One region of the Fundidesulfovibrio putealis DSM 16056 genome, then DNA from elsewhere that is predicted to be linked to it. Evidence: predicted binding sites of a transcription regulator. Region 1 holds the regulator's gene; the other holds the start of a gene.
The links. Region 1 encodes sigma-54, which starts transcription at its own class of promoters, with help from an activator protein. Its sites were predicted from a motif close to CTGGCACGGNNNNTGCTT; they were not measured.

Region 1 (4,472 bases):
TACGAGCGCTACCTGGGCGTGGCCATGTCCCAGAACAACAACGTCACCTCCGGGCGCATCTACAACAACGTCATCCAGAAGGAGCGCCGTGGCGACTATCTGGGCGGCACCGTGCAGGTGATCCCGCACATCACCGACGAGATCAAGCGTTCCATCCTGAACGTCGCCAAGGACGAGGACGTGGCCCTGATCGAGATCGGCGGCACCGTGGGCGACATCGAAGGCCAGCCCTTCCTGGAAGCCATCCGCCAGCTGCGCGGCGACCTGGGCAAGGAGAACGTCCTCTACATCCACCTGACGCTCATCCCCTACATCCGCGTGGCCGGTGAACTCAAAACCAAGCCCACCCAGCACAGCGTCAAGGAGCTCCGGTCCATCGGCATCCAGCCCGACATCATCATCTGCCGCTCCGAGATCGAGCTGGACCAGTCCCTCAAGACCAAGATCGCGCTCTTCTGCAACGTGGACCCGGACGCCGTGTTCAACGCCGTGGACGTGAAGAATATCTATGAGCTGCCCCTGAAGCTCTACGCCGAGGGCGTGGACCAGAAGATAGCCATCCTGCTGCGCCTGCCCGCCAAGAACGCCGAGTTGGAAGCATGGCAGACCCTCACCCACAAGCTGAGCAATCCCCAGGGAGAGGTCAGCATCGCCATCGTGGGCAAGTACGTGGACCTCAAGGAGGCCTACAAGAGCCTGCACGAGGCCCTGGTGCACGCCAGCGTGGCCAACGACGTGAGCGTGAACCTGGTCTACGTGAACTCCGAGGAGATCACCGACGAGAATGTGGCCGAACGCCTGGGCGGCCTGGACGGCATCCTGGTGCCCGGCGGCTTCGGCTCGCGCGGCGTGGAAGGCAAGATCGCGGCCATCAAGTACGCCCGCGAGAACAAGGTGCCCTTCTTCGGCATCTGCCTGGGCATGCAGCTGGCCTGCATCGAGTTCGCCCGCAACGTGCTGGGACTCACCGAGGCCAACTCCGAGGAGTTCAACCGCCTGAGCCCGGACCCCATCATCTACCTGATGCGCGAATGGTACGACTTCCGCACCAAGAAGATCGAACGCCGCGACGCCGACTCTGAAATGGGCGGCACCATGCGTCTGGGCGCGTACCCCTGCGTGGTGAAGACCGAGACCAAGGCCATGGAAGCCTACGCCAAGCCCCAGATCGAGGAGCGCCACCGCCACCGCTACGAGTTTAACAAGGCCTACTACGCCCGCATGGAAGAAAAGGGCATGATGTTCTCCGGCCTGTCGCCCGACGAATCCCTGGTGGAAATGGTGGAGTTGCCCGAGCATCCGTGGTTTTTGGGCTGTCAGTTCCATCCGGAGTTCAACTCCAACCCCATGCGCCCCCACCCCCTGTTCCGCGAGTTCATCAAGGCGTCCAAGGCCGCGCGCGGCAAGAAATAAATGAGGCGTCCCGCCCGAATCGGCTCAAGGCCCGGCATGCGCCGGGCCTTGGCGCTGGCCAGGCCCGTGCGCCTCTTGGTGCTGGACGTGGACGGCGTGCTCACCGACAACGCAGTGAGCCACGACGGCCCCGGCCCCGGCCTCAAGCGTTTCGGCATCCAGGACGGCATGGGCGTGAAGCTCTGCCAGCACGCCGGGATCGAGGTGGCGGTGATCAGCGGCCTGGGCAACATCCAGGCCGAACAGCGCTCGCGGGAACTCGGCATCCGTGAATTCCACGGCGGGCACTTGCGCAAGCTCCCCGTGCTCGAAAAGATCATGGCCGCCAAGTGCCTCGAGTTCTCCCAGGTGGCCTACATGGGCGACGACTGGCTGGACGCGCAGATAATGGCCCGCGTGGGCCTGCCCCTGGCCCCGGTCGACGCGCAGCCGGAAATTCTTCGCATTGCCGCCTGGATTTCCAAAAGGCCCGGCGGATGCGGCGCGGTGCGCGAAGCCATCCGCTTCATACTGCTGGCGCAGGGAAAACTCGATCGAATGTGGCGCGAATGGCGTGACTGATTCCCCCCAAGTCTTGCCACGTGCGAGCTTTTAGTGCATAACCGCGCAGGTTGAACGGGCGCGTCCGGCATTTTTCTTGCTAGCCGCCCAAATTCAAACAAAGGAACGCGCGCGCACGATGGCCCTCGAGCTCAGACAGCAACTTAAGCTTTCGCAGCAGCTGGTGATGACTCCCCAGCTCCAGCAGGCCATCAAGCTGTTGCAGCTTTCCCGGCTTGAGCTGATGGAGACCGTGCAGCAGGAGCTTCTGGAGAACCCGCTGCTGGAAGAGGTCGTGATCGAGGACGAGCGTCCCGCCCCGACCATGGCCGAGGAATCCCGCGCTCCCGACGCCACTCAGGAAGAGGGCGCCATGCAGCGCGAACTCCTGAAGACCGCCGAATGGGACGACTACATCGGCGACTTCGCCTCCACCTCGCGCCAGGCCACCGCCCGCGAATACGAGGCCCCGGAGGAGGGAATGTCTTTCGAGGCCCGTCTTGCCTCGAAAACCTCTCTGGACGGACACCTTTCCTGGCAGATCAACCTTTCCCCCTTCACTGCGGCCCAGCGCGTCATCGCTGCCTCAATCGTTGGCAATCTGGACGGTATGGGGTACCTGCAATCCACGGTGGAGGAAATCGCCGAGGACGCCCAGGCAAGCGTGCCCGAAGTGGAAGCGGTTCTTTACGCCCTGCAGCGCTTCGACCCTGTGGGCGTGGCGGCACGCACCCCGCAGGAGTGCCTGCTGGTGCAGCTGGAATTCTACGGCTACACCGATCCCGTGCTCATCGAGATCGTGCGTGAGCACCTGGAAGACCTGGAAAAGAAGCGCTACAAGCCTCTTGCCAAGAAGTTCAAGATCACCATGGAGGAGATCAAGGAGTACCTGGACATCATCCAGACTCTCGATCCGCTTCCCGGATCGCATTTCAGCTCCTCCGACCCGGTGTACGTCAGCCCCGACGCCTACGTGTACAAGTACGGCGACGACTTCGTCATCGTGCTGAACGAGGACGGCCTGCCCAAACTGCAACTATCGCCGTATTATTCAGGCGACATGTCCCGGGGCAGCGGCGGCAAGGACAAGGACTACTTCCAGGACAAGATGCGCTCTGCGCAGTGGCTCATGAAGAGCCTGTACCAGCGCCAGCGCACCTTGTTCAAGGTCCTGGAATCCATCGTGAAGTTCCAGCGGGATTTCTTCGAGGTGGGCGTTACCAAGCTAAAGCCCCTTATCCTCAAGGACGTTGCCGACGACATCGGCATGCACGAATCCACGGTGAGCCGCATTACCACGAGCAAGTACGTGGCCACCCCCCACGGCATTTACGAGCTCAAATTTTTCTTCAACTCCTCTTTGGAGTTGGACGACGGCACTTCCGTCGGTTCCGAATCGGTGAAGGCGCTCATCAAGCAGCTCATCTCCGGCGAGAACCACAAGAAGCCCGTCAGCGACGAGCAGATCGCGGACATCCTCAAGCAAAAATTGCAGGTCAACATTGCCCGCAGGACCGTGGCCAAGTATCGTATGGCCATGGGTATCGAGTCCTCGTCGAAGCGCAAGGCTGTATTGTAATCACACCGCATCCACCCGCGGACACACATCGGAGGAAGATATGAACATTGCTTTTCACTTCAAGAATTTTGAACCGTCCCCCGGCCTGCGCGAATACGCCAACAAGCGTTTCGACAAGCTGGCGAAATACATGCCTAATTCTGACAATGCCGAAGTGATCGTCACCCTGATGGTGGAGAAGACCCGCCAGATCGCCGACGTGATCATCGACGCCGACACGATCCACATCGCTGCCCACGAGCGCTCCGACGACATGTACTCCACGCTGGACCTGATCACCGACAAGCTCGAGTCCCAGATCCGCAAGATGCGCGAGAAGATGAAGGACCGCCGCAAGGTTGCCGGTTCCGCCGCCGTCACCATGGGCGTGGTCAGCCTCACGGACGAGGGCAAGGTCCACTCCATCGAGGAGTCCGACAAGTACAACCCGAAGCCCATGGGCGTCGAGGAAGCTGCCGAGCAGCTGGAAGCCATGAAGTACGAATTCCTGGTGTTCCTGAACTCCGAGACCGACAGCATCAACGTGATCTACAAGCGCAAGAACGGAGACTTCGGCCTGATCGATCCTGGAGTATCCCGCTGATGCGGCTTGGGGAGTTTCTGCGCAAGGACTTCGTGCTGGACGACCTGAAGTCCGGCGACAAGTCCGAGGTGCTGGCCGAACTGGTGGCCCCGGTTGCGGCGGCCTTCCCGGAAGTGAACGCCGAGAAGGCCCTGCGGGTGCTCATGGAGCGCGAAAACCTGGGCACCACCGGCATTGGCGACGGAGTGGCCATTCCACACGGCAAAATGGACTCCCTCAAGGAGATCGTCATCGTGACCGGGCGCAGCACGTCAGGCGTCGATTTCGAGGCTCTGGACCACAAGCCGTGCCGCATCTTCTTCCTGGTGCTGGCCCCGGAGCATGTGGCCGGCATGCACCTGCGCATCCTTGCCCAGA
Region 2 (4,472 bases), on a different contig from region 1:
AGCGCTGTGCGCTGCATGAAGCTCGGGGCCTACGACTACTTCGTGAAGACCGACGAGGAGGACCGCATCGTGGGCGGCGTGCTGCGCGCCGTACGCATGCTGGAGCTGCGCGACGAAAACCGCGAGGCCCTGAGCCGATTGGCCTCCGGCGGGCCGCTCACACCCGGCGCCTTCGCGGGCATCATCACCCGCAGCCGCCTGATGCGGGCCGTTTTCGCCTACGTGGAGGCCGTGGCCCAGAGCCCCCAGCCGCTTCTGGTCACCGGCGAGTCCGGCGTGGGCAAGGAGGACGTGGTCAGGGCGGCGCACGCCCTCTCGGGCCGCTCCGGCCCCATGGCCTGCGTCAACGTGGCGGGCCTGGACGACTCCATGTTCGCCGACACCCTGTTCGGGCACGTGCGCGGCGCATTCACCGGCGCGGACGCGCCCAGGAAGGGCATGGTGGAGGAGGCCGCCGGAGGGACACTTTTCCTGGACGAAATCGGCGACCTGTCCATCGCCTCCCAGGTGAAGCTGTTGCGCCTGCTTCAGCAGGGCGAATACTTCCCCCTTGGGAGCGACCAGCCCAAGCGCCTCAAGGCGCGGGTCATCGTGGCCACCCACTGCGACCTGGCCGCCAAGGAGGCCAAAGGGGAATTCAGGCGCGACCTGTATTACCGCCTGCGCACCCATCACGTGCACATCCCGCCCCTGCGGGAGCGCACCGAGGACATGGAGCCCCTGCTGCACCACTTCCTGGAGGAGGCGGCCCAGGCCCTGGGCAAGAAAAAGCCCACACCTCCGCCCGAACTGGCGCAAAGGCTGGCGGCCTACGCCTTTCCCGGCAACATCCGCGAGCTCAAGGCCATGGTCTACGACGCGGTGAGCGTCCACCCCGGCAGGATGCTCTCCATGGAGACCTTCCTCAAGGCCATCGGGCAGTCTGCCACAGCCCCGCCCGCCCCGGCCATGAACCCCTTCACCGCGTTCGAACGCCTCCCCAGCTTCTCCGAAGCGGCGCGGGCGCTGGTGGAGGAAGCCATGAACCGCTCGGGCGGCAACCAGACCCTGGCCGCCCGCCTGCTGGGCATCTCCCAGCCAGCCCTCAGCAAGCGCCTGAAGCTCATGCGCCAGCCAGCAGGCGACTGACCATCCAGGGGCGTCGTGGCTCCCCCCTCCGCCTGACCGGGCGCGGCAGGCGGATTGGTCCTGCGGCGCAGCCCGGACAGCCCCCCTGCGGCAACACGCCGCCGACGATCCGGTCAGGCGCGACTGTGCGCGTCTTGACTTCCATGTCTTTGTTTTTCACAGGTATTGTGCCGATGCCCCGCGTCCCCCCACAAATCACCCCGGACATGGGCCAGGAGTATGAGATGCCCGCACGATTCCCATGTCACGTTCCGCTCCCATCGGGTTTGCATCGGCTGGCTCCAGGATCAGGACCGCGCAGCGCAGCCGGGATCCCAAACATGCTGGCCGCTTTGTTGGCCTGCCTGCTTCTGCTGGGCGGCCTGGCCCCAGGCGGCGCACGCTCCGCCTGGGCCGCGCTGCTGGTGGAGGAGATGTCCCTCCCGGCCAGGTTCAGCCAGGGCGGCCCCCCCACCCTCCTGGAGGCCGTGGTGGTCCGCCCCGGCGACGCCTCGCGCCATCCCCTGGTGGTGATAAGCCACGGCACCCCCCGGGACCCCAAGGACCGGCCGGGCATGAACGCCATCTCCAGGCTGCGGGAGGCTGAGGAGTTTGCCCGCAGGGGTTTTGTCGTGCTGGTTTTCATGCGCCGGGGCTACGGCTCCTCCGCCGGGGGCTTCGTGGAAGGCGTCGGCCCCGGCGACGACCCGGACTACGCCGCATCAGGCCGCAAGGCCGCCGAGGACATCCGCGAGGCCATCCGTTTCATGAAGACCATGCCCTACGTGGACCCGGACACGATCATCTGCGTGGGGCAATCCGCAGGCGGCCTTGCCACCCTGGCCCTGGCCTCGGACCCGCCTCAGGGCGTGGTGGCCGTCATCAACTTCGCGGGGGGCAAAGGCTCCAAGGCGCCCGACGTGGTGATCAAGCCATCCAACCTGGTGAGCGCCTTCGCCCAGTATGGCCGCACCGCGCGCGTCCCGGCGCTCTTCGTCTACAGCGAGAACGACCGCTTCTTCGGGCCTGGGCTCGCACGCGAGCTGTACGCCGCCTACACCTCCGCCGGAGGCAAGGCCCAATTCGTCATGGCACCCGCCTTTGGAGAGGATGGGCATACTCTCTTCTCCCGCCTGGGCATCCCCCAATGGACGCCCTATGTGGACGCATTCCTGGCAACCTGCGGCCTGAGGCAACGCGCCGCGCCCATGGCTGTGGAGCGGCCCAAGGTCCCCGCTCCCCGCAAACTGTCCGAAAAAGGCAGGACGGACTTCGAAAACTACCTGGAGTCCCCGCCCCACAAGTCCTTCTTCATGGGGAGCAAGGGCGGCTACGGCTGGGCTTCGGGCAAGCGCACCGCAGAGGAGGCCGCCCGAAAGGCCCTGGAGAACTGCGAAAAATTCAACAATACCGGCTGCGCAGCCTTCATGATCGACGACACGGCGCAATAAGCCGCCCCCCAGACCAGGGCGAACCCTCATAGCCCAGGTTATGGCCATTCCTTCAGGAATTGCACGTAATACACTGGAAATGCTGCATTATGTTGCCCTGCCAACATTTGCCATAATCCAGGTTATCCTCCTTTGCCGACACCCCGCCGCACAAGCGCTCTATCTCACTGTATATTCTCGACAAACAGGGCTGGCATCAACCTTGCCTATTCATCGTGAGCGTCCCGCCGCGCCACGAAGGGCGGCACATCGGCGTATCGTGTCCTGCCCACGCCCGGCGGCAAGACATGCGCGGCATAGCCGGGCGGCCAGAACACCATGACCAGAACACCATGAGAGGAGCAACGATGAAACTGAACGTGAAAGCCCTGATCCCGGTGATCGCAGGATTGACCCTTTGGCTTCTGCCCGCTCCGGCAGGGCTGTCCTCCGGCGCCTGGACCTATTTCGCGATCTTCGTGGCCGTTGTCGCCGCCCTGGTCCTCGAGCCCATCGCCCCCGCCCTGGCCGGGCTCCTGGGAGTCTCCCTCGTGGCCGTGCTCAACCTGATCCCCGCCGCACCCGGCAAGGCGGGCACCCCCGCAGAGTCGATCAAGTGGGCCTTGTCCGGCTTCTCCGACGGCACGGTCTGGCTCATCTTCGCGGCCTTCATGTTCGCCCTGGGGTATGAGAAAACGGGCCTGGGCAAGCGCATCGCGCTGACCCTCATCAAGCTCATGGGCAGGCGCGCCCTGGGCCTCGGGTACGCCGTGGCCCTGGCCGACCTGATCCTGGCTCCGTTCATGCCCTCCAACACGGCCCGCAGCGGCGGCACCATCTTCCCCATCATCAAGAACATCCCGCCGCTCTACGGCTCGACCCCCGAGGACAACCCGCGCGGACTGGGCGGCTACCTGATGTGGACCGCCCTGGCCACCACCTGCGTGACCTCCTCCATGTTCCTCACCGCGCTCGCCCCCAACCTGCTGGCCCAGTCCCTGGTGGAGAAGACCGCCAAGGTGACCCTCTCCTGGAACGACTGGTTCATGAGCTTCCTGCCCGTGGGCATCATCCTCTTCGCGATCACCCCGCTCCTGGCCTACGTGATCTACCCGCCCACGAAGAAATCCTCCGACGACGCGCCCATCTGGGCTGCCGGGGAGCTTGCCAAGCTGGGCTCCATCTCCGCGCGCGAGATCATCATGGGGCTCCTGGCCGCCGGAGCCCTGGCCTGCTGGATACTCCTCGGCAAGGAGATCAACGGCACCACCGTGGCCATCGCGGCCATCTGCCTCATGTGCCTGTTCAACGTGGTCACCTGGGACGACATCGTGAGCAACAAACAGGCCTGGAACGTGCTGGCCTGGTTCGCCACCCTGGTCACCCTGGCTGGCGGCCTCTCCAGGACCGGCTTCCTGGACTGGTTCGCCAAGTCCATCTCCGGCTCGCTCCAGGGCCTCTCGCCCACGGCGGCCATGATCGGGCTGGTGGTGGTGTTCTTCGCGAGCCATTACATGTTCGCAAGCGTCACCGCCCACGTGGCCGCCATGCTGCCGGTGATGCTGGCCGCAGCCATGGCCGTGCCGGGCATCAACATGCCCCTGGTGTCCATGCTGCTGTGCTCCACGCTCGGCATCATGGGGGTCATCACCCCCTACGGCACGGGCCCCTCGCCCATCTATTACGGATCAGGCTACGTTAAGGGCAAAGAGTTCTGGCTGCTGGGCCTGGTCTTCGGCATCGTGTATCTCGGAGTGTTCCTCCTGGTCGGCTTCCCCTGGAACCTCGCCAGAGTGTAGCCGACCCGTTCGCTTCGCCAGCCTTTGCTTCGGAGTGACTCCGGAGCAAAGGCCGCACGTCTGGGCGGCCCCGGCCGCCCAGGCCAATACATGCAGGAGCACTCATGCGGAAAATCCCCGCCCGGGCCGTGGTCGA

Region 2: G453_RS0112620 (anion permease) is a predicted target of sigma-54. The motif match lies at 2,749-2,766, and genes of this name have one in related genera.

What each region holds. Positions count from the first base shown of each region.
Region 1 is NZ_AUBQ01000004.1:183,674-188,145, forward strand. It holds gene G453_RS0103775 (CTP synthase) at 1-1,413, shown strand, start outside; gene G453_RS0103780 (KdsC family phosphatase) at 1,414-1,974, shown strand; gene rpoN (RNA polymerase factor sigma-54) at 2,093-3,532, shown strand; gene hpf (ribosome hibernation-promoting factor, HPF/YfiA family) at 3,573-4,115, shown strand; gene G453_RS0103795 (PTS sugar transporter subunit IIA) at 4,115-4,472, shown strand, end outside.
Region 2 is NZ_AUBQ01000015.1:16,900-21,371, reverse strand. It holds gene G453_RS0112630 (sigma-54-dependent transcriptional regulator) at 1-1,128, shown strand, start outside; gene G453_RS0112625 (CocE/NonD family hydrolase) at 1,449-2,558, shown strand; gene G453_RS0112620 (anion permease) at 2,906-4,336, shown strand; gene G453_RS0112615 (fumarate hydratase) at 4,441-4,472, shown strand, end outside.